DNA from 2 places in the Bacillus vallismortis genome. Region 2 is predicted to be linked to the other one. Evidence: riboswitches for the same ligand, from Rfam matches in the RefSeq annotation. Region 2 holds a riboswitch; the other holds the start of a gene.

Region 1 (11,882 bases), 210 kb from region 2:
GGCGGACGAATTACGAAAGTCCACCAGCCATATAAGCACGAAGTGGTCCTCCACATTCGCGCGAATGGAAAAAACCAAAAACTATTATTATCGGCACACCCGAGCTATTCACGGGTGCACATCACGACGCAAGCCTATGAAAACCCAAGTGAACCGCCAATGTTCTGCATGCTGCTGAGAAAGCATATCGAAGGCGGGTTTATTGAAAAAATTGAACAGGCGGGCCTAGACCGCATTATGATTTTTCATATCAAAAGCCGGAACGAAATTGGCGACGAAACTGTCCGAAAGCTTTATGTAGAAATTATGGGACGCCACAGCAATATCATTTTGACAGACGGAGCGGAAAATATGATCATCGACGGGCTAAAGCATTTATCGCCTTCAATGAACAGCTACCGTACAGTACTGCCCGGCCAAGATTATAAACTTCCGCCGGCCCAGAACAAAATCTCGCCGCTAGAGGCGTCAGAAGACGATATGTTACGTCATCTCAATTTTCAAGAAGGACGGCTTGAAAAACAAATTGTCGAGCACTTTTCAGGTGTATCACCGCTCTTTGCCAAAGAAGCGGTTCACAGGGCGGGCCTTGCCAACAAAGTCACATTACCAAAAGCATTGCTGGAGCTTTTTGCCGAAGTAAAAGAGCACCGCTTCATTCCCAACATTACAACTGTAAACGGTAAGGAATATTTTTATCTGCTGGAGCTGACTCATCTCAAGGGCGAAGCGCGCCGTTTTGATTCATTAAGCGAGCTGCTCGACCGTTTTTATTTCGGCAAAGCTGAACGAGACCGCGTCAAACAGCAGGCACAAGATCTTGAGCGATTTGTTGTCAATGAAAGGAAGAAGAATGCCAACAAAATCAAAAAGTTGGAAAAAACGCTGGAGTATTCGGAAAACGCGAAGGAATTTCAGCTATATGGCGAGCTTTTAACCGCTAATCTCTATATGCTGAAAAAAGGTGATAAACAGGCTGAGGTCATGAACTATTACGATGAAGAAAGTCCGACAATTACAATTCCTTTAAACCCGAATAAAACACCTTCTGAAAATGCACAAGCCTACTTCACGAAGTATCAGAAAGCGAAAAATTCGGTCGCGGTTGTCGAAGAACAAATCAGGCTTGCACAGGAAGAGATCGAATACTTTGATCAGCTGATTCAGCAGCTTTCGTCCGCTTCTCCTCGAGATATTAGCGAAATCAGAGAGGAGCTTGTGGAGGGCAAATATTTGCGCCCTAAGCAGCAAAAAGGGCAGAAAAAACAAAAACCTCACAACCCGGTTATAGAGACCTATGAATCCTCATCAGGCTTGACGATATTAGTAGGGAAAAACAACCGCCAAAATGAGTATGTAACGACCAGAGCGGCAGCCAGAGAGGATATTTGGCTTCACACGAAAGATATTCCAGGCTCTCACGTTGTGATCAGAAGCAGCGAACCGGATGAGCAAACAATCATTGAAGCTGCGACAATTGCTGCTTATTTTTCAAAAGCTAAAGATTCGAGTTCAGTGCCTGTAGATTATACGAAAATCAGGCATGTCAAAAAACCGAGCGGCGCGAAGCCCGGCTTCGTCACCTATGACAGCCAGCATACCGTCTTTGTCACACCTGATGCTGATACTGTCATTAAGCTGAAAAAAAGCTGAGACGCATAAAGAAAAGCCAGAGCATTGTTTGCTCTGGCTTATTTCTTTCTTCTCAGCTGATAGAGTCTGTCAACTTCAGCGACAAAATCGCCGTCAATCAGCTTATTCACCTGTTCAGCCAGCTCCTTTGTATGCTTTGGACTGGCTCCGTTTGTAGAAACAGATACCGTGACATGCCCTCTTTTTACGATTTTTGGCATGTATACATCGCCAAGCTCAGCATCACTGACACAATTGACAAGCTGAAGAGGCGAAGCGGTTTGAGCAATTTCTTTGTTTACTGCCGCATTATCCGTGGCAGCAATGATCAAAAAAGCATCGAGATAATCTTCTTTTTTAATCGTACGGCCGATCCATCTGATGAGGTGATTGGCGGCCATCTGCTTGATTTCAGGCTCAACATCCGGACTGACAAGCGTAATATCAGCTCCCTCAGAAAGCACCGTTTTCAGCCTTCTGAGCGCGATACTGCCGCCACCCGCAATGACAACCTTTTTCTTCTCCAGGCTAATGTGCAGCGGGAGCATATGAACCTCCGGCAAAATCAAATTTCCCCTCTGGATTTTCGGAAGTCTCTTTCACACGATTTAAAAATGCGTTTTTCACATGAGGGTGGAAACCGATATATGAAGAAAGGTGGACATTCGGATTATGAGACTTTAATTCCTGAACCTCTCGTTCGATTTCATTCATCAGCATACCTGTAAAGAGCAAATAAGGTACGATAAAGGTTGTCACGCCGTCAGCTTTTTTAAGTTCTGAAAAAACCTCTTTGTAATTCGGGCCGCATGCTGTCAAAAAGCACGGGATGACTTCCTTGACAGGAATCATCTTTTGAAGAAGATTGGCAATACCGGTTACGTCTCTTTTTACAGCGGGATCTGAACTTCCCCTCCCGATGAGCACGACTCTGGCATTTTCATACGGAACACCTATGTCCTTCATTCGGTGATATACGGCCTTGACCACTTCTTCATCAATCCCGATCGGCTTTCCGTATGAAACACGGATCGAAGGATATCGGGATGCAACACGCGCAATTTCTTCCGGAATATCCTGTTTTGCATGTGCAGCTGTTAAAAGAAGCAGAGGCACCACTGCGATATGAGTGGCGCCTTGTTTCACACATGCTTCAAACCCAGTCTCAATTGTCGGCTCCTGAAGCTCTAAAAAACTGATTTCCTGTACAGGTGCAGGGACGTGCGCCTTGCATCCTTCCAAAAAGGCCGCGGCTTCTTGCTGCGCCTTTTTTACCCGGCTGCCATGGCCGACATATAAAATGGCTTGTTTCATTTTTACAACGCCTCGCTTAAATCTTGTTTTTTTAGTTCAGATTCAAACCATTCCAGCTTATAGTGATAATTTACAACATTTCCAATGACAATTAAACTCGGATTTTTAATATCTTCTTTTATCACCGTTTCTGAAAGGGTATCAACTGTACAAAAAACAGATTTTTGCTTGTCCGTTGTTCCCCAGTGAATAAAGGCTGCCGGCGTAGATCCGCACCTGCCGTTTTCAAGGAGTTTTCTTTCAATCTGCTGCACGTTTTTGATACCCATATAGATAACAAGTGTATCAATTCCTGTGGACAGCGCTTTCCACTTTTCGTCAAAATCTTCTTCTTTTTTATAATGACCCGTTACAAAAGCGACGTTAGAGCCCGCATCTCGATGAGTAACAGGAATCCCCGCGTAAGCCGCTGCCGCAATTCCTGATGTAATGCCAGGGATGATTTCAAACGGAATTCCGTTGTCAGAGAGGCATTCCGCTTCTTCTCCCCCTCTGCCGAACACAAAAGGGTCTCCGCCTTTCAATCTGACAACGATTTTCCCTTTTTGCGCATACTTCACAAGAAATCGATTAATGGTTTCCTGCTTCATCGTATGAAAATCTGGAAGCTTCCCGCAGTAGATCAGGTCTGCTTGCTCTTTGGCATATTGTAAAATTTCTTTATTTACTAATCTGTCATATAAGATGACATCAGCTTTTTCAATGGCTTTCAGTGCTTTAATTGTCAGCAGATCAGGGTCACCGGGACCCGCTCCTACAATATATACTTTCCCCATCGTATTTCCCCCGATCTATTCGAGTTCTTCCAGAAACATTCACTGTCATGTTGTTCTCGCTTGCATTCCGGCATCTGTAAAGAACACAGCAGATCATATTAGCTCAATTTTCGTTCAACAAACTCAATCAGCTGGTTTTTACAAGCTTCACGGTCATGCTGTCCTGAATCAAGAATGAGTTCCGGTGCTTCCGGCTCTTCATAAGGAGAATCAATTCCTGTGAAGAAAGGAATTTCCCCGTTTCTTGCTTTTTTGTAGAGCCCTTTCGGATCTCTTTGTTCACAAATATCGAGATCGCATTTAATGTATACCTCATTGAATTCGCCTGCTCCTACAAGCTGGCGAACCTGTTCCCTGTCCTCACGGAAAGGAGAGATAAAAGCAGTAATCACAATGGTGCCCTGCTGGACAAACAACTTCGCCACCTCTCCGATTCGGCGGATGTTTTCTTTTCGGTCTTCGTCAGAAAAACCAAGATCCTTATTTAAACCGTGCCGAATATTATCTCCGTCCAGAACAATGACTTGATAGCCCTGCTCAAACAGTTCTCTTGCAGCGGCATTGGCAATCGTTGATTTACCTGAACCGCTTAATCCTGTCAGCCAGAGAATGGAGCTTTTGTGCTTGTTTTTTTGTTGGTACTCTTCTTTTGTAATAGAGGCTTCATGCCATACGATATCGCGATTTGTCACTGCCAGTCCCCCTTAAAATACGCCTGCTTCTTCTTTTTTCTTCATTCCTCTGATCAATACTTCTACGACTTCTGCGCGGCTGAATTCAGCAGGCGGCAGCACACCGTCTCTCAACATGCCTCTCACCTTAGTGCCTGATAAAATGACGTGATGCTCTCTGCCGTGAGGGCAAGTTTTCGCTGTTCCCATATTTCCGCATTTTTTGCAGAAGAAGCTGTGCTCGAATTTTAGCGGTGTAATCCCGAGTTCTTCAGGTTTAAATGTGTCAAACAGCTCCTGCGCCTCATATGTTCCGTAATAATCGCCTACACCAGCATGGTCGCGCCCGACGATGAAATGCGTGCAGCCGTAGTTCTTTCTGACAAGCGCGTGGAAAATCGCTTCTCTCGGCCCTGCATAACGCATCGCTGCTAAGAAGACACCAAGGAACACGCGATCTTTCGGATAATAATTGTCAAGAAGCACTTGGTAGCTTTCCATCCGCACGTCAGCTGGGATGTCATCAGATTTCGTTTCACCTACCAGCGGGTTTAAAAACAAACCGTCTACTGTTTCAAGAGCGGTTTTTTGAATGTATTCATGTGCTCTGTGAACAGGATTTCTTGTTTGGAAACCGACAATTGTATTCCAGCCATTTTCTGCAAACTGGCGTCTAGTTTCTGCCGGTTCGAACGTAAATTCAGGGAACTGTTTTGAAGCTTTTTTAATCAATGTGATCGGTCCGCCCACATATGTATCGCCGCGGCTGAACAGCTTTTTAACACCCGGGTGTTTCTGATCGTCTGTTTTGTACACATTGACTGCTTCTTTTTGTTTGTCAGGCACGTACAGGTCTTCAATTTGTACCACGCCGTATGTTTCTCCTTCATACGTTAACTTTACCGTTTCACCGACTGACAGATCAGCTGCTTTTTGAGCGCTGACCGGGAGCGTGATCGGGAGAGACCAGACAACACCGGAAGAAAGTCGCATGTTTTCAACAACAGATACGTAATCTTCTTCATTAAAGAAGCCTTCGATCGGGCTGTACCCGCCGATTCCAATTAACTCTAAATCTGCAAAAGATATCAAATCAAGTTCAATTTCTTTTTGAATGCTGCTTATATCATATGATTCATCTACTCTGTTTACTAATGTTCCTCCGTGAGGTGCTAAGCTCATAATATCCACTTCCTCCTAGTTAACATATAAAAAAACTCAGATTAATAATCAGATTCCCCCGCCTTGTTCATGGACAGATCGCCTCTCTTTACGTATGGCCTTCGTCAGGCTGACGGCACCCACCGTCGCTAAGAGCACGCTTACCATGATAAAGATTGCATAATAATCCGCTTTTAAAAACAAGGATACGAGCATATAAGAAATCGATAAAGATAAAAACGGCGATACAATCCATACCTTCAGCATCGTTTGAACAACTTGTTTATGGAACACATTCGGACCGTTTTTTGCCATGCCTATTCCGATAATAGACGATGACGTGACTTGAGCCAAAGGCACCGGCATCCCAAATACAGAACTGATGATCACCAGTCCCGCTCCTGTACTGGATAAGAGAATGCCCTCTCCTTTTGAAAATCTCGTAATTTTCTTCCCGTTTGTTTCTAATACCCGCCGGCCTAATAACAGCGCGCCAAGTGCAACAAAAACCCCTCCGTACCAGGTTCCTTTCGCGACATCCAGCACACCGGCCGCAACTAACGGGCCAACGGCATTCGCCACGTTGTTCATGCCAGCAGAGAACGCTTCGAAAAATCCGGCACCTAACAACGCAATGCCAAGGATTTTTTGCTTTTTAGACGATTTCAATTCAATCTTAAAATAACGAAACAGCTTATACACGAAATATGTGAAACCGAAAGCGAACAGCGGGACAAAAATCCAAAACGACACAATGACCAGAAGGCTGTTCACAAACAATACCTTGTAAGCCACTCCCACGCCGACAACAGCGCCGACCGTTACTTCACTTGTCGACAAAGGAATGCCGAGCAGGTTAGCTGTAAAGAGTGACAGCGCAGCGGCTCCAATAATAATGCAAACAACCGTCAGTGTAATGGTCTGCTCAGGGATAATCCCAGAGCTGATGGTTTTTACAACCTCGCCCCCGCCAATGACCGCTCCAGCGAGCACACCGACTGCGCACAGAATTAAAGCGTATGTTTTCTCTTTGATGGCTCCAGAGCCGTAAGCAACTCCCATCGAAGCTGCAGCGCCGCTTGCACCAATATTCATCGCGAAAAACAAGCTAAATAAAATAGCGGCTAATTCCATTTTACAGCTCCTTATTCATGCAGTCCGCATTCTGTTTTCGCCATACCATTCCATCTTCCTGAGCGTAAATCCTCTGCAGTAAAAGCTGGAGCGGTACAAGGCGCGCAGCCAATACTTGGATATCCTTGGTCATGAAGCGGATTGTAGTCCAGCTCATTCCGGGATGTGTATCTCCAAATGTCTTTCCAAGTCCAGTGGATAAGCGGACATACTTTTACTGATTTGAATTTTTCATCTTTGTTTAAGAAATTCGTATTGGCACGACTCGGCCCTTGATCACGGCGCAGACCGGAAAGCCAGGCCGGATGTCCCGAAAGCGCCTCTCTTAAAGGAACGATCTTTCTGAGATAGCAGCATTGATTCGGTTCTCTCTCCCACAGTTTGTCGCCATATTCACCAGCTTGCTCCTCAAGCGTGAGATCTGGTTTTTTCAGGATGATATGAAGACCCGGGCAACGCTCTTTCACTCGTTCAATCGTTTCATAGGTTTCTTTAAAATGAAGTCCTGTATCAAGAAACACAATCTCTGCGTCTTTTTTCACTTTATAAATTAAATCAATCAGAACGATTCCCTCAATTCCGAAACTGCAGGCATAAACAAGCTGATTGCCGTAATGGCCGTATGCCCACTTTAAAACTGACAGCGCTCCTTTATAAGGATCGTCTTCCGGAAATGTAATCGTTGGCTCTTCCCAATTATCGTACGTTAACATTTCTTCTTTCCTCCTTTCGGAGACAAACAGTCGCTTTCTGCTGATTGCCTTTTTCCAATTGTAATGTCATGCGCGGCTGCGGTGATTGCCGCCATCCCTTCTTCCTCTTAAAATAAAAAACTTTCGATCCGGCGGAAAGAAAGACAAGAACAGCATGCAGCCCTTATCTTTCAAAATGGATTTCATTTTGCTGGAAGTAGCACCTTACAAACTGTGCAGGTTGCCGGGCTTCATAGGTCCAGTCCCTCAGCCGCTCTTGATAAGTTTTTAGATTTGTAGTAAATTTTAGCACAATTCTAACATAAGTCAACCCGACTTTTTTTATAGGATTAATAAAAAAACAGACCTCGGGGCCTGTTTTCAACTGCATCAAGGCTTTGAGGCCTCTGTGCATCTGCGAAATTTATTTGTTATTTTTTAAACCAATCTTTTGACTCGGGATTTCGTTTCCACGTTTTCAGCTTTTCTAAATCCCCTGAATGAATATTTCCGTTTTCAAGCGCGACCTGTGTGAGCGCATCATAATCAGTTAAAGAGTAGTATGGCAGTTCTGCCTTCTCAAACGCTTCCTGCGCTTGAGAAAGCCCGTACGTAAAGATTGAGACGACACCAAGCACTTCACAGCCAGCCGCTTGTAAAGCTGCCGCAGCTTCAAGCACGCTGCCTCCTGTAGAGATTAAGTCTTCAATGACGACCGTTTTTTGCCCCTTTTGCACGGCTCCCTCAATCTGATTGCCTTTTCCGTGCGCTTTCGGCTTGCTTCTCACATAACACATCGGAAGGTTCAAACGGTCAGCCGCCAGAGCAGCATGAGGAATACCGGCTGTCGCTGTACCCGCAATCATTTCAGCTTCAGGAAAATGCTCTTCGACAAGCTTGTGGATGCCTGAGGCCACATCATTTCTGACTTCCGGGAAAGATAGCGTAAGGCGGTTGTCACAGTAAATTGGCGATAAAATGCCGCTTGCCCATGTAAATGGCTCGTTCGGGCGTAAAAATACAGCTTGAATGTCTAATAAATGTTTTGCGATGGTTTGCTTCATGACTTGAATCCCTCCCATTCGAGTTTGACAGCTTCATAGGCTTTTACTGGGTTTTTCGCTTTTGTAATCGAGCGTCCTACTACAATTGCGGATGACCCTTTCTCTCTTGCAATTGCAGGTGTCGCTACGCGGATTTGGTCATTCGCAGCGTCTTCTGACAGCCTGATCCCTGGAGTGACAGTCAGAAATGAAGACGGCACCGCTTGGTAAATGGCTTTTGCTTCATGAACAGAGCAGACCACTCCATCCAATCCGCTTTCTTCTGTTAGTTTGCTGTAGTGGACGACCGTGTCAATCAAAGGCTTTTCGATCAGCAGTTCATCTTTCATGATTTGTTCAGATGTGCTTGTCAGCTGGGTTACCGCGATAAGGGAAGGGCGTTTTTTCCCGGATGGCGTCCCTTCTTCTAAGCCTTCCAGAGCTGCTTGCATCATTTTTTTGCCTCCGGCCGCATGAACATTGACGAGGTCTACCCCAAGAGCGGCTAAGCGCTTCATCGCTTTGTGCACAGTGGTCGGGATGTCATGAAGCTTTAAATCTAAAAACAGCTCGCACTCTCTTTCTTTTAGTTGTTTAACAATCGACGGCCCTTCTTGATAAAAAAGCTCCATTCCAACCTTTACAAATAACGGTTTTTGCTGAAAAGGCGCTAAGAACGCAAGTGTTTCTTCAGCTGATGCAAAATCAAGCGCGATGATGGGCAGGTCGTTTTTCATGGTTCCAGCTCCTTCCGATACATTCTTCAATTGATTCATAGCCGTATTGGCGCAATACAGATGGCAGCTGTTCAATCATGTCCGGGCATGCAAAAGGATTCACAAAGTTTGCCGTTCCGACAGCGACCGCGCTTGCTCCTGCGAGAAGAAACTCCAGTGCATCTTCTGCCGTCTGCACGCCTCCCATTCCGATAATCGGGATGTTGACAGCCTGGCTGACTTCATACACCATGCGAATGGCAACCGGCTTCACAGCAGGTCCGGAGAGCCCGCCTGTTTGATTCGCTAATATCGGCTTGCCTGATGTTAAATCAAGCCTCATGCCGATTAGTGTGTTAATCATCGTAAGACCGTCCGCTCCCGCCTCTTCGATCGCTGATGCAATTTCTGTGATATTTGCCACATTCGGAGAAAGCTTCACATAAACGGGCACATCTGAAACCTCTTTAACCGCTTTTGTCAAATCGGCAGCCATTTCCGGGTTCGTGCCAAAAGCGATTCCGCCTGTTTTCACATTCGGGCAGGAAATGTTCAACTCAAGTGCATGAACGTTGGGCGCTTTACCGATATTCGCCGCGACCTGTACATAATCCTCGACTTTGGAACCTGCGACATTGGCGATGATCGGCGTATCAAACTGCTCAAGCCATGGCAGCTCATTTTGCAAAACGCTTTCCAGCCCCGGGTTTTGCAGACCGATCGCATTGAGCATTCCAGCGCCAGTCTCGGCTACCCTTGGGGTCGGATTCCCGAAGCGAGGCTCCTTTGTCGTCGCTTTGATCATAATGGCTCCGAGACAAGATAAATCATAAAAACGCGCAAACTCTTTTCCAAAACCGAAGCAGCCTGATGCAGGAATGATCGGATTTTTCAAATCAAGTCCCGGCAATTTCACCTCTAGCATTACAGCGCCACCTCCTGAGCTTTAAATACAGGTCCGTCGAGACATACTTTTACGTAGGATGTCTCACTTTCGTTTGTGTGGCACACACACGCGAAGCATGCCCCAATACCGCAACCCATTCGTTCCTCCATGGACAGGTAAACTTCTTTATGGGCATAATCCTGCTTTAACGCCTTCAGCATCGGTGTCGGCCCGCAACTAAGAAGAATATCAAACTCTAAGTTTTTCTGTTTTATCACATCTGTGACAAATCCGGTCTCCCCATAGCTTCCGTCAGCTGTTGCGACATATGTGTCCCCGTATTGCCGGCACTCTTCTTCGTAAAAAATATCCTTTGCCGATTGGAATCCTAACACGTGTATGACCTTTATCCCTTTTTCGTGCAAGCGTTTCGACAGCTCTTGGAGAGGCGGCACACCTACACCGCCTCCCACCAGCAAAGCCGTCTTTCCGGGTTGGACTTCATTGACAGGAAAGCCATTTCCCAATGGTCCGAGGACATCCACAAGTTCCCCTCGTTGCTTCAGAGATAAGAGTCTTGTCCCTTCCCCATCTACTCGATAAATGATGGTGACTTCATTTTTTTCAAAGTTGACGTCGGCGATGCTGATTGGCCTTCGCAAAAGAGGCGTAACCGCTTCGCTCACTTTAAGATGGAGGAACTGCCCCGGGGTTGTAAACCCTTGGACAAGTTCCCCTTTCAGAACCATTTGATACACCCGGTCTGCAATTTGCTGGTTAGAACATACTGTCAAATACGCTTTTTTCATATTGTGACTGCCGCCTCCTGATTTGTGTTGACTGCCGGCATTTGATCAGCACGGAATGTCATGCTTTCAAGCACTCGCAATATCGCTTCTGCCGTATCTAATGACGTCAAGCAGGCAACACCGTTTTCTACTGATTCACGTCTGATTCTAAATCCGTCTCTTGCCGGCTGCTTTCCTTTTGTCAGCGTATTGATGACAAACTGCGCTTCTCCGTTTCTGATCACATCAAGCAAGTTCGGGCCGTCCTGGCCGATTTTTCCGACGACCTTCGCTGGAATGGAGGCTTCTTTCAGATAACCTGCCGTTCCTTCCGTCGCTAAAATGTTGTAGCCGATCGCATGAAACCTCTTAGCGACAGCAAGCCCTTCTTCTTTGTCCTTATCAGCCACTGTTAAAAGCACGGAACCGTAGTTAGGGATTTGAATGCCTGAAGCAATCAACGCTTTATAGAGCGCTTTTTCAAGGGTGGAATCTTTCCCCATGACCTCACCAGTTGATTTCATTTCAGGGCCTAGCGTAATGTCCACTCTTCTCAGCTTAGCGAAGGAGAAGACCGGTGCTTTTACAAACACCCCTTGCTGTTCAGGCTGAAGGCCCTCGGCGTAGCCGAACGCAGCCAGTTTTTGGCCGAGAATGACTTTTGTGGCGAGGTTCGCCATTGGGATACCCGTAATTTTACTTAAGAACGGTACGGTTCTGCTTGATCTTGGATTGACTTCAAGCACGTACACTTCGCCTTGTGATAACACGAATTGGATATTGAGCAACCCGACAATGTTCAGCCCTTTGGCTAATGCGATCGTGTATTGTTCAATTTTTTTCTGAATGTCTTCTGTGAGAGACTGAGGCGGATAAACCGCGATTGAGTCTCCGGAGTGAACGCCCGCCCGTTCAATGTGCTCCATAATTCCCGGAATGACAACTGTTTCACCGTCAGATACTGCATCCACTTCAATTTCTTTCCCGGTTAAATATCTGTCAATTAATACAGGGTGCTGCGGATTGATTTTGACTGCGTTTTTCATGTAATGAAGCAGCTCTTCCTCAT
Region 2 (11,882 bases):
TCACGGTTTCTTCAAAAAAACCGGAGGTAGCAACAGCTCCAGTCGGATTATTCGGATAATTCAAGTACATCAATTTCGCCTGTTCTCTCACTTCAGCGGGGAATTTGCTGTAATCAGGCAGAAACGCCCTGTCCTTTACGAGCGGCATCATTTCCATCTTCGCTTTCGCGAGTGCCACACCTGACCAGTAATCAGGATAGCCCGGATCCGGAACTAAAATCGTATCTCCGGGATTCAGCAAACATTGCGGGAGCTCAACCAGACCGGCTTTTCCGCCGAATAATACAGCGACTTCCGTCTCCGGGTCAAGGTCAATGCCGTATTCTCTTTTATAAAATGCCGCCGCTGCTGATTTCAGGCTGTATGAGCCGCGAAAAGACGAGTATTTATGATTGTCAGGATCAGCAACGGCTCGTTTCATTTCCTCGACGATATGTTCCGGAGTCGGCTGATCCGGATTTCCCTGTCCGAGATTGATGACGTCATGTCCTTCTGCAAGCTTTCGGTTCACTTTTTGCACCAAAGAAGCGAAGAATTGCTTAGGCAGCTCCTTTAATACATGAGACTGTTCAAATTTCATCTATTCTCACCTTCTAAAAAAATCTTGAAATGATAGTCCATCATCATATATGGTTAAATGAAAAAAGTAAAGAAAAATGTGGAGTGATCAAAAGATGAAATGGACCATATCTTGCCTGCAATTTGATATTTCATACGGAAAGCCTTCAGAAAATATCAAAAAGGCTGAATTCTTTATCGAAAAAGAAAGCAAACACGCGGATGTTCTTGTTCTTCCTGAACTATGGACGACCGGCTATGATCTGGCCAACCTTGATGAGATCGCCGATAAAGACGGGCGTTCTGCTCAGAGCTGGCTGAAGAAAACAGCAAAAAAACATGGCGTCCATATTGTCGCCGGATCGGTTGCTGTCAGAAAGGATTCCGATGTTTATAATACAATGTACATTGCGGATAAGGAAGGACAAATCATTAAAGAGTACAGGAAGGCCCATCTTTTTCAGCTGATGGATGAGCATGTGTATTTATCAGCCGGCTCCGAAGATGGATATTTTGAGCTTGATGGCGTCAAAAGCTCAGGATTGATCTGTTATGATATCCGTTTTCCGGAGTGGATCAGAAAACATACGACAAAAGGCGCCAACGTGCTGTTTATTTCTGCGGAATGGCCTCTTCCCCGCCTTGATCATTGGAAAAGCCTGCTTATTGCGCGGGCCATCGAAAATCAATGCTTTGTCGCTGCCTGCAATTGCACTGGGTCAAATCCAGATCATGAATTTGCCGGGCATAGCCTGATTATTGATCCATGGGGACGTGTACTTGCTGAAGGCGGCCGGGAAGAAGGCGTTGTGCGTGCGGAAATTAACCTTCAGGAAAGCGTTGAAGTTCGGGAAAGCATCCCTGTTTTCGATGATATCAGAAAAGATTTATATTAAAAAATAGATTGACAACTCACTAAAACACCTGTTACTATGTTCATCAACTGATAAATTAGAATTGTTTAACAAGTGAATATATTCTCTTATCGAGAGTTGGGCGAGGGATTTGGCCTTTTGACCCCAACAGCAACCGACCGTAATTCCATTGTGAAATGGGGCGCATCTTGTTCGCGCCGAGACGCTTGTCTCTAAGGCACGGTGCTAATTCCTTCAGATCTGATCTGAGAGATAAGAGAGGCGGACATAAATGTTAAGCCTCCTTCTCTCTGAGAAGGAGGCTTTTTTACGGCCATTCAGCTGCAAACATATCAAAGAGATTACATAATTGGAGGTTATGACAATGGCAGTCACAAAAACACCTTTATACGAAACGTTAAATGAAAGCTCCGCTGTGGCGTTGGCGGTGAAGCTTGGCTTATTTCCAAGCAAAAGCACGCTGACATGCCAGGAGATCGGCGACGGCAACTTAAATTACGTTTTTCATATTTATGATCAAGAACATGACAGAGCATTGATTATTAAGCAGGCGGTTCCTTATGCAAAAGTCGTCGGAGAAAGCTGGCCGCTGACAATCGATCGCGCCAGAATCGAAAGCAGCGCTCTCATCCGCCAAGGCGAGCATGTCCCTCATCTCGTTCCAAAAGTGTTTTATTCTGACACAGAAATGGCGGTTACCGTCATGGAGGATCTTTCTCATTTGAAGATCGCAAGAAAAGGGCTCATTGAAGGTGAAACCTATCCGCACCTGTCACAGCACATCGGTGAATTTTTAGGCAAGACCCTTTTCTATTCTTCAGATTACTCGCTTGAACCTAAGGTAAAAAAACAGCTTGTTAAACAGTTTACAAATCCGGAGCTGTGCGACATTACGGAAAGGCTTGTTTTTACAGACCCTTTCTTTGACCATGACACAAATGATTTTGAAGAAGAGCTTCGTCCTTTTGTCGAAAAGCTCTGGAGAAATGACAGCGTCAAAATCGAAGCGGCTAAACTTAAAAAGTCTTTTTTAACATCTGCAGAAACGCTGATTCATGGTGATTTGCACACAGGGAGCATTTTCGCCAGCGAACATAACACAAAGGTGATTGATCCTGAATTTGCTTTTTACGGACCGATCGGCTTTGATATTGGCCAATTTATCGCCAACTTATTGTTGAATGCACTCAGCCGTGACGGAGCTGACAGAGAGCCGTTATATCACCATGCCAAGCAGGTCTGGGAAACGTTTCAAGAAACATTCACTAAAGCTTGGGAGAAAGACAGTCTCGATGTTTACGCGAAAATCGACGGTTACCTTACTGATACGTTCAGCCATATTTTTGAAGAGGCGATCGGTTTTGCGGGCTGCGAGCTGATACGCCGGACGATCGGCCTTTCCCATGTGGCTGATCTGGATACAATCGCGCCGTTTGATAAACGAATCGACAGAAAACGGCTGGCGCTTGAAACCGGCACAGCCTTTATCGAAAAACGTTCGGAATTCACAACGATCACGGATGTTATTGAATTATTCAAGCTACTTGTGAAGGAATGATCCATTCATGACCCATTCATTTGCTGTTCCTCGTTCTGTTGAATGGAAGGAAACAGCTATACTCATTTTAAATCAGCAAAAACTTCCGGAAGTGACGGAATATTTGGAACTGACGACCAAAGAGGCTGTATTTGACGCCATTGTCACACTCAAAGTAAGAGGCGCTCCCGCCATCGGCATTACGGCTGCCTTTGGACTTGCGCTTGCCGCCAAAGACATTGAAACAGATGATGTCACGGAATTCCGCCATAAACTTGATGGCATCAAACAGTATTTAAACCGTTCACGGCCTACAGCCATTAATTTATCTTGGGCCCTTGAGAGACTGAGCCAATCGATCGAAAATGCCATTTCCGTAAATGAAGCAAAAACGAACCTTGTCCATGAAGCGATTCAGATTCAGGTCGAGGATGAGGAAACGTGCCGGATGATCGGCCAAAACGCCCTGCAGCTTTTCAAAAAAGGCGACCGGATTATGACGATCTGCAATGCAGGCTCTATAGCGACAAGCCGCTACGGAACGGCGCTCGCTCCATTTTACTTGGCCAAACAAAAGGATTTGGGACTGCATATTTTCGCCTGTGAAACAAGGCCAGTCCTTCAAGGTTCACGACTTACTGCGTGGGAGCTGATGCAAGGGGGCATTGATGTCACTCTGATTACAGACAGCATGGCTGCTCATACGATGAAGGAAAAACAAATTTCCGCCGTCATCGTCGGAGCCGATCGAATTGCTGGGAACGGTGATACGGCAAATAAAATTGGAACATACGGTCTCGCGATTTTAGCAAATGCCTTTGATATTCCGTTTTTTGTCGCCGCACCATTATCTACATTTGATACAAAAGTGAAAAGCGGCGCTGATATTCCGATAGAGGAACGGGATCCAGAGGAAGTAAGGCAGATTTCCGGAGTCCGGACCGCACCATCCGATGTGCCTGTCTTTAACCCCGCTTTTGACATTACACCGCATCATCTCATTTCAGGAATCATCACAGAAAAAGGGATTATGACCGGTAACTATGAAGAAGAAATTGAACAGCTGTTCCAAGGCGAAAAGGTTCACTAAAAAACCGCTGGACTTTGCTCATTATGGGCCGAGTCAGCGGTTTTTTTGTTTATTTTTATTGATATGAATGATTTCATCTTTTTGAGCGCTTGATAAGATATGCAGTTTCACAAACAGTTTGGCAAAACCGGCAATTTTTTCAGAGCGGCTCGGCTTCAATGGCTTTGTCCTCCTTTTTCATCAGACCAACTTTTTTAACTTAATAAAATGATATGTCGGGCAGTAAAAAAAGGGAACGTGCCATATGTTTTATTTTTCGTTGTAGGAGATTTGCTCGATGTTCAGCAAAAATGCTTTAAGGTCGGTTTTGCTCCCGGCGTATCCTGTTAACGCGCTGTTTTTGCCGATGACTCTATGGCATGGGACGAAAATTGGCAGGTCATTTCGCTTATTCGCCTGTCCGACGGCGCGCACCGCTTTCGGGCTGCCGACCGCAGCGGCAATGTCAGCATAGCTTCTCGATTCTCCGTATGGTATCATCGTCAGCGCCTTCCACACTTTTTGCTGAAAAGGGGTGCCCTTTTGGCTGAGCGGCAAAGAGAATGTCTTTCTTTCGCCGGCGAAATAGTCATGAAGCTGGGCTTTCGCTTCCGCTAAACATGGCGTTTCCTTGTGTTCTGTGTGCTGAACGGTTTCTTTCCAATCCATCCAATCTTCCTGACTGAGAAATAGACGGGTAATCTGGCCATCCTCCTCGGCAATGATAAGTTCCCCGAGAGGCGTTTCCGCTGTCGTATAGTAGCTCATTCATCAGTCCTTCTTTCTTCAGCATTCTGTCTGACGGGAAGTGTAAGGTGGAAAACGGTGCCCTTGCCTTCTTCGCTTTCTACCATGATCTCGCCTTGATGTTCTTCAATAATTTTATAGCTTACCATTAGCCCAAGTCCAGTTCCCCGTTCCTTTGTCGTATAAAACGGTTCACCTAGGCGCCTTACTTTATCTTCTGACATTCCGACCCCCTCGTCTTTTAAGGAAATGAGAACATGATCTTGATCCAAAGTCCTTATCGTAACTGAGATGTTTCCGCCGTCAGGCATCACTTCGATGGCATTTTTTAATATATTGATAAATACTTGTTTTAGCTGATTCGGTTCACAGTAGATGGGAGGAATGTCGTCCATTAAATCAAGATGCATTTGTACGTTGCTGAGATTGGCTTGCGCGTTCAGGAGGTCTACGGTGTCTCTCATAATTTGGGTGACATGTTTTTCTTCATACATGATGGCCTGGGGCTTGGCTAAAATCAAGAATTCGGTGATGATGGATTCGATGCGCTTTAGCTCTGAGGTGATCACGTTGAAGTAAAGGGCGTAGTCTCCCGCCACACTTCCTTTCAGGAGCTGTATAAAGCCTTTAAGTGCTGTCATCGGATTTCTGATCTCATGAGCGATGCCGGCAGCGAGTTCGCCGACAACATGAAGGGTATCCGACTTGCGCAGGCGTTCCTCCAGTTCTTTTCGCTCCGTTACGTCTTTAAAGATAGCCAGGTTCATGTTTTGAATAATATTTCGTTTAAATGAGAATTCAAGTTTTCTATTATCGCTGCTGCTCAGCAAGAACGGAATTTCGTTGTCCATTTCATCAAAATTAATCTGTCTTGCCGGTGATGCAAGGTTTTCTATATCGTACGAAGAGATAATATCTAACAGGCTGTGCTTTTTTATCTCTTCATGTGACAGGCCTAGAATTTTGCTTGCTAACGGGTTGGCGTCAATGATCCTGTATTGATTGTCGAACAATACATTGCCATCCATTGAGCCGTTGAACACTTTTCTGAATTTCAGCTCGCTTTCCCGAAGCTCTTTTTCCATCCGCTTTCTGTCGCTGACATTTCTTAATATCGTCAGATGCTGGTTTTCGAGTATGGTTCGCTTTGACGTAAATTCGAGTTCTTTAAACTGGCCGTTCCCCATTTGAAACAGCATCTCTTCTCTAATTTCTCCGTATTTTGCGTATTTCTTTTTCGTTATGCTGTATTTGCGCTGCGAATGAACGAGAAAATCACAAAGCTTTCGTTTCAACAGCAAATTCATCGGCAGCTCGAAGATTTTACAGGCGGATTGATTCGCCTTCACGATTCTTCCGTCATTTGACCAGATGATAATGGCGTCCATCGCATTTTCAAATATTTCTCTGAAACGCTCCTCACTTTTAAATAGCTGAAGCTCCATAGACCGCTTCTCTGTGATATCCCTCATAATGGACATATAAAAACCGCTGATGATGTTAGATGTAATCGTGAATTCAAATAGCTTATGGACTCCTGAACGAAGCTTGACGGGCAGCTCCCCCTTCGCTTTTCCCTTGCGGTTGAGCGTCTTCCAGGTATTATCGAAATCTTTATGTGAGCCGCTGTCTATGAATTCATATAATGATAAATGAGACAGCTCATTTTGATTGATTTCAAAACTTTTACAGAAGGACAAATTGGCGTCAATAAAACCGCCATCTTTATCAAACAGGACGATTCCGTCAACAGCTCTGTCAAACAAGTCCTTAAACAGCTGTTCATTCATAGAGAATTCCCGCTCCAGAATCTTCTTGGAAGATATATCTCTCATGACAACAAAAAAGAAATCCTCGCCAATTCCTCTTTTGGCCAGAAACTCTATGTATTTTATCGCTCCGCCATCAAGCCTGACCGGCACCTCCTTCCATAGGAAACCTTTCTTAAAAAACTTCTTTACAGCAAGGTTCAGCTCATCCTTTGGAATAGAAAACAAAAAATCCAAAACGGAGCGATTCTTCAAGTCTTCCGAATCAACTTGAAGCATCCTCTCCGTGGCTTCATTGGCCTGAACGATTCGCAATTCATTATCACATATAAAAATAGCATCGAGCGTATTGTTGACAATCACTTGATGCTGATTCAATTCCTTTTTCAGCCGTGCATTTTCTTCTTTGAGGCGCTTCAGTTCTTCCCGCAGCTCTGAATTTGTCTGGGCATCAAGAGTTTCCATGCGCGTACACTCCTTCTTCAAAACCTATCCCTCAATATTTCTACAAAATGCGGAAACTTCCTTCATTTGCCCTATAAGTTTCAGAAAATTTCAGTGTGATGACATAACGAAGACATTTTCTACGTTCCTTACCACCACTTTACATCGTCCTAACAATCAGCTGTTTTTTTCATTCGTTTTTCCTCTTTTATTTTAAAATAGATACCAGCAGGGAATAATCTCTTAGTGACTGATGAAAGAGAAGGTGATGCTATGAGTAAATCGCGTGACAGTTATTTTGATAATGCCAAATTCTTATTGATATTCCTTGTTGTATTCGGTCATATTCTTCGTTCTTTTATTCATGATAACAACTTTATGCTCTACCTTTACAAGTTCATTTACACATTCCACATGCCTGCTTTTATCCTTGTCTCCGGTTATTTCGCGAAAGGCTTCAAACGCGCCGGTTATGTGAAAAAGCTGGCGGTCAAGCTGATTATTCCGTATTTGATTTTCCAAATCATCTATTCCGTCTTTTATTACATGATGCAAGACGAAAGCATAGCAAATGTGAATCCGATTGATCCGCAATGGTCGTTATGGTTTCTCGTAAGCTTATTTTTTTGGAACCTGCTGCTTTATCCTTTTTCAAAGCTTTCAAAGCTGTGGGCGCTGTTTGTCAGCTGCGGCATTGCCGTGCTGATCGGTTATCTAGACTTTGTCAGCAGCACGCTGAGCCTGTCGCGAACATTTGTATTCTTGCCGATGTTCCTTGTCGGGTTTTATTTGAATAAACATCATTTTGATTTATTGAGGTCCAAGCGAGGCAAACAAATCGCGCTTGGGGTGCTTGCCGCCGTATTCGTCATCTGCTGGGGCATTGACTTTGACTATTCTTTTCTGTTCGGCTCTAAACCGTATTCTTCGTTTGGAGACGTTACCTTGGCAAGCGGGCTTTCCCGAATCGGCTGGTATGTACTCGCCTTTGCGGCAACCTTCAGTTTTTTAGCGCTCGTTCCGCAAAAGAGGTTTTTCTTTACGAAATGGGGAACCCGGACTTTTTACGTGTATTTGCTTCATGGGTTCATTATTAAAACTCTGAGACAGGTCGGGCTTGAGGATTCGCTTGCTGACTATCAAAGCTTAGTGATTCTCTTGCTTTTAACGGCAGCCTTGACATCAATCCTCTCCAGCAATTTTGTTAAGACAGTGGCTCAGCCATTCATTGAGCTGAGAATGACCAACTTATTGCAATTTGTCAGAGGAACGGGCAAAAATGCTTATTTAAAATAGGAAAGCACCTCTTAAGCGGGCCTCCGCCTAAGAGGTCTTTTTTTATTTTTGTTTGTTCTCTTTTTTCTTTTCAGGCTTTGTGATTTCTAGTGTCTCGATGATTTTCCCGGCATTGTAATCCCCTAATTCACTTGAGAATTCTTCCTCCAGCACCTGCTTATTCATAGGCTTTTTATGATTTTGCATATCTCTGCTATGGCGGTTTTTCTTCAAAATCACATGCCTCCTTGCCGGCCCTGTTTGGAATTGCGGTTTGCACCTCTAAAATTCGGGTTGTCATGATACTGGGTCTTAAATGAATTCGGGTCCATGCTCTCGGTAGGTGTATTGTTATTTTTAATGGCTTCATCGACTTCGGCTTTGCGCTTCATACGAATCCTCCTTGCCTGTTTTTAGAGATTTTTTCGTTAAATGATGCAGGAGCGCTAAACCGCCACCTGTAGATGTTAGGTTCTCCAACTGAAACAGAGGCACACATCTTTTTTTTGGCAATTAAAAAACACCGCACAACATGCGGTGTTTTTCTATCCGATAATCACTCTTTCCTTCGGATAATGATAATTCGCTTCAATTTCTTTTCTTCCGATCAAATACAGGAAGGTCAGAATACCGATTCGCCCGATAAACATGCAAATCATAATGACACATTTTCCAACGCTGCTCAAATCAGCAGTAATTCCAAGTGACAGACCGGTTGTACCGAACGCTGAGCACACTTCAAATAGAATCTCCAGCAATGAATGCTCTTCTGTAATCGTAAGTATGAGTGTCGCGCCAAAAACGAGGAGGATCGCCATCATGGCGACAACAAGCGACTTCATGAGATCAGCAGGATGCAGTTCCCGTTTGAATACCTTTACTGACTTATTGCCGCGGGCAAAATGAAACAGCGCCAGAAGAGTCAGGGCAAAAGTCGTTGTCCGTATGCCTCCCCCTACTGAACTTGGCGACGCTCCGATAAACATCAGCGCACTCATAAACAGCAGAGTGGGGTCAGACAGCTGGCTGATATCAATCGTGGCCAGCCCTCCGCTCCTTGTTGTCGTTGATTGAAATAGAGAAAGGAATAAAATATCATGCCACGATTTACCGGCAAACAAATGATTTGCTTCAAGCACATAGATTCCTATAGAACCAAACAAAACAAGCGCGCCAAACATGCTAGTTGTAATTTTTGTAAATAAGCTAAACGGATATCTTCGGTTTTTTGAAAACAAAAAGTCTTTCACTTCCACTAAAACGGGGAAACCGATGGCTCCGAAAACGATCAATAACAGTGTAATAAATTGCACAAAATAATCATGCCGATATGGAATTAGAGAGCTGCCTGTTATATCGAAACCAGCATTTGTGGTTGCACTGACACTGGCAAAAAAACCATGCAAGTAAGCATCTTGAATGGAATCGTAGTAGGTTAAAAAATATGTCCCAAGAATGATCGCGCCAAAGAACTCAATCCATAATATGAGAAAGAGAATCTGTTTCATGAGATTTACGATCCCAGAAAATTGTGATTGATTTTGATCGATCATCATTAATTTCCGTTCTTTTAATCCTATTCTTTTGCCCATTAACAGCCAAACAGAAGTGCCTAATGTCATAATGCCAATTCCGCCAAACTGCAGAACAAACGCAAGAATAACAATTCCTGTTGAGCTAAATGTATCAGCGGTATTCACAACAGAAAGCCCGGTGACACTTACGGCGCTCACTGCTGTAAACAGAGCGTCGATAAAAGACCACTCTGCCCCTTGTTTATGGGCTACAGGAAGGCTCAATAAAATAACTGCAACCGTCACCGCTAGAAAGTAATAAACAGCGATCAGCTGGGCCGGCGACAATGCCTGTATCAATTTTCCAAACTTTAATTTCATGTAAAATCCTTCTGCCTCTCTTTTTAAGTACGGTAATTATTCTAAAGATATTGGACACATTTTTAAAGGCTTTTACGCAACATTTTCTTAACTTGCTTATTTTTTTATCATTTTAGTCAAAGGATAAAATAAAAAACCTCTGAGAGGTTCTCTCAGAGGAACAAGATGTTTGTTTTATTTAGCTTCTAACCGTCTGATTCGCTCATCCAAATCAGGGTGAGTAGAGAAAAGCGAAGAGTGCTTCTTACCATTAATTTTTAATGTTTGAACAGCTGCCTGATCGTCTTCCTTAATGCGGGAAGAATAGCTCTGAAGCGTACGCAGCGCGTGAATCATTTTATCCTTGCCCGCCAGATCGGCTCCTCCTCTGTCAGCGTGGAATTCACGATGGCGTGAGTACGCAAACACAACAAGGCTGCCGAGAATGGAAAAGACAATCTGAAAGACAATCACTGCAATAAAATGAACGATCGGCGCAAGGTCTTCCTTGACAAAACGGCTTGCAATCCATGCTGCGATACGGGATAAAAAGACGACAAAGGTATTGACGATACCTTGTAAAAGCGTCATCGTTACCATATCACCGTTAGCGATATGCGCGACCTCGTGGGCAAGCACACCTTCAACCGCGGCATCATCCATTTGCTCCAGCAGCCCTGACGACACTGCCACAAGAGAACGGCGTTTTGACGGTCCAGTCGCAAATGCGTTCACTTCAGGCGACCGGTAAATGCCGACCTCCGGCATTTTCGTTAAACCGGCAGAACGGCTTAACCGATGAACACGATCAACCAATTGCTGTTCTTCGTAACTGAGCGTGTGTTTTTCCGGATTCAGCACTTTGACGCCCATCATCGTCTTTGCCATCCATCTGGACATCGCAAGAGACGTAAAGGAGCCGACAAAACCAACGACTAAACTGAACACAAGGAGCGCAATAGGATTGATACCGCCATCAGCGGTAAAGTACGTCCCGACTCCGGTAACCGAGCTTAAAACAGATAAAACGATCCCGATTGTGGTAAGCACCAAAATATTTGTTAAAATAAACAGAAAAATTCGTTTCGCCATAATAACCTCCGTTATTTTAAGTTCAAAAGAACCTGTATATTTAAATTATAAAACATCTGTTTGAAAATGCAAGGAATTAGACGTATGATGTTAATGTATTGCTGACGCTTCCATTTGAATTCATACATAGACTTTATCTTCGCGTCAAATTGTTTTGAAGAGGTGAACAATGAACATTTTCAAACTCACTCGAACCGATATGGTGCGGCTGCTGTATTCCCTAAAAGGACAGGGAGAAATAAGCCCGCTTGACATAGTCGTCCAATCAGCGAACATGTCAGCAAATAAAGCTGCCAATCATCTTGAAATTCCTGAATTTCTTTCAAGATATGAACGAAAAAAACAAAAGAAAGAATACGGGCTCTCTACAAACGAAATTGTAGAACTTGGCAACTTATGCGAGCTGACTTCATTAAAGTCAACCGCAATCCAAAACTGGGTAAAGCGTGATTTCAAAGATTTGATCGGACATCCTGAGCTGGGCAAAAAATATTCGGTTGAACAGGCTGTCATACTTTTAATTGTACGTGATTTAAAATCCATTTATGACTTTGAACATATACGGGGTATTTTAACAGTAGCGTTTAACACCATCTCAGACAGAACCGATGATGTCATCAGCCCGATTTCTTATTATGAAAG

Evidence for each region. Region 2 has a riboswitch for S-adenosylmethionine ahead of mtnK (S-methyl-5-thioribose kinase). Riboswitches for the same ligand answer to the same signal wherever they lie in the genome.
Region 1: another riboswitch for S-adenosylmethionine. It lies ahead of BV11031_RS10170 (phosphoadenylyl-sulfate reductase); the one in region 2 lies ahead of mtnK (S-methyl-5-thioribose kinase).

Annotation. Positions count from the first base shown of each region.
Region 1 covers NZ_CP026362.1:1,859,433-1,871,314, forward strand. Annotated here, with positions in the region: gene rqcH (tRNA modification protein RqcH) at 1-1,653, shown strand, start outside; gene sirC (precorrin-2 dehydrogenase) at 1,692-2,180, opposite strand; gene sirB (sirohydrochlorin chelatase) at 2,161-2,946, opposite strand; gene cobA (uroporphyrinogen-III C-methyltransferase) at 2,949-3,722, opposite strand; gene cysC (adenylyl-sulfate kinase) at 3,821-4,414, opposite strand; gene sat (sulfate adenylyltransferase) at 4,427-5,575, opposite strand; gene cysP (sulfate permease) at 5,624-6,688, opposite strand; gene BV11031_RS10170 (phosphoadenylyl-sulfate reductase) at 6,700-7,401, opposite strand; SAM riboswitch class I at 7,562-7,667, opposite strand; gene pyrE (orotate phosphoribosyltransferase) at 7,812-8,444, opposite strand; gene pyrF (orotidine-5'-phosphate decarboxylase) at 8,441-9,160, opposite strand; gene BV11031_RS10185 (dihydroorotate dehydrogenase) at 9,129-10,064, opposite strand; gene pyrK (dihydroorotate oxidase B electron transfer subunit) at 10,064-10,834, opposite strand; gene carB (carbamoyl-phosphate synthase (glutamine-hydrolyzing) large subunit) at 10,831-11,882, opposite strand, start outside.
Region 2 covers NZ_CP026362.1:2,072,403-2,084,284, forward strand. Annotated here, with positions in the region: gene mtnE (methionine-glutamine aminotransferase) at 1-580, opposite strand, end outside; gene BV11031_RS11230 (carbon-nitrogen family hydrolase) at 675-1,454, shown strand; SAM riboswitch class I at 1,538-1,692, shown strand; gene mtnK (S-methyl-5-thioribose kinase) at 1,798-2,991, shown strand; gene mtnA (S-methyl-5-thioribose-1-phosphate isomerase) at 2,999-4,060, shown strand; gene BV11031_RS11245 (hypothetical protein) at 4,094-4,219, opposite strand; gene BV11031_RS11250 (methylated-DNA--[protein]-cysteine S-methyltransferase) at 4,310-4,807, opposite strand; gene kinE (sporulation two-component system sensor histidine kinase KinE) at 4,804-7,020, opposite strand; gene BV11031_RS11260 (acyltransferase family protein) at 7,273-8,295, shown strand; gene BV11031_RS11265 (hypothetical protein) at 8,338-8,508, opposite strand; gene BV11031_RS11270 (hypothetical protein) at 8,511-8,666, opposite strand; gene BV11031_RS11275 (TrkH family potassium uptake protein) at 8,820-10,169, opposite strand; gene htpX (protease HtpX) at 10,344-11,240, opposite strand; gene BV11031_RS11285 (DUF1836 domain-containing protein) at 11,410-11,882, shown strand, end outside.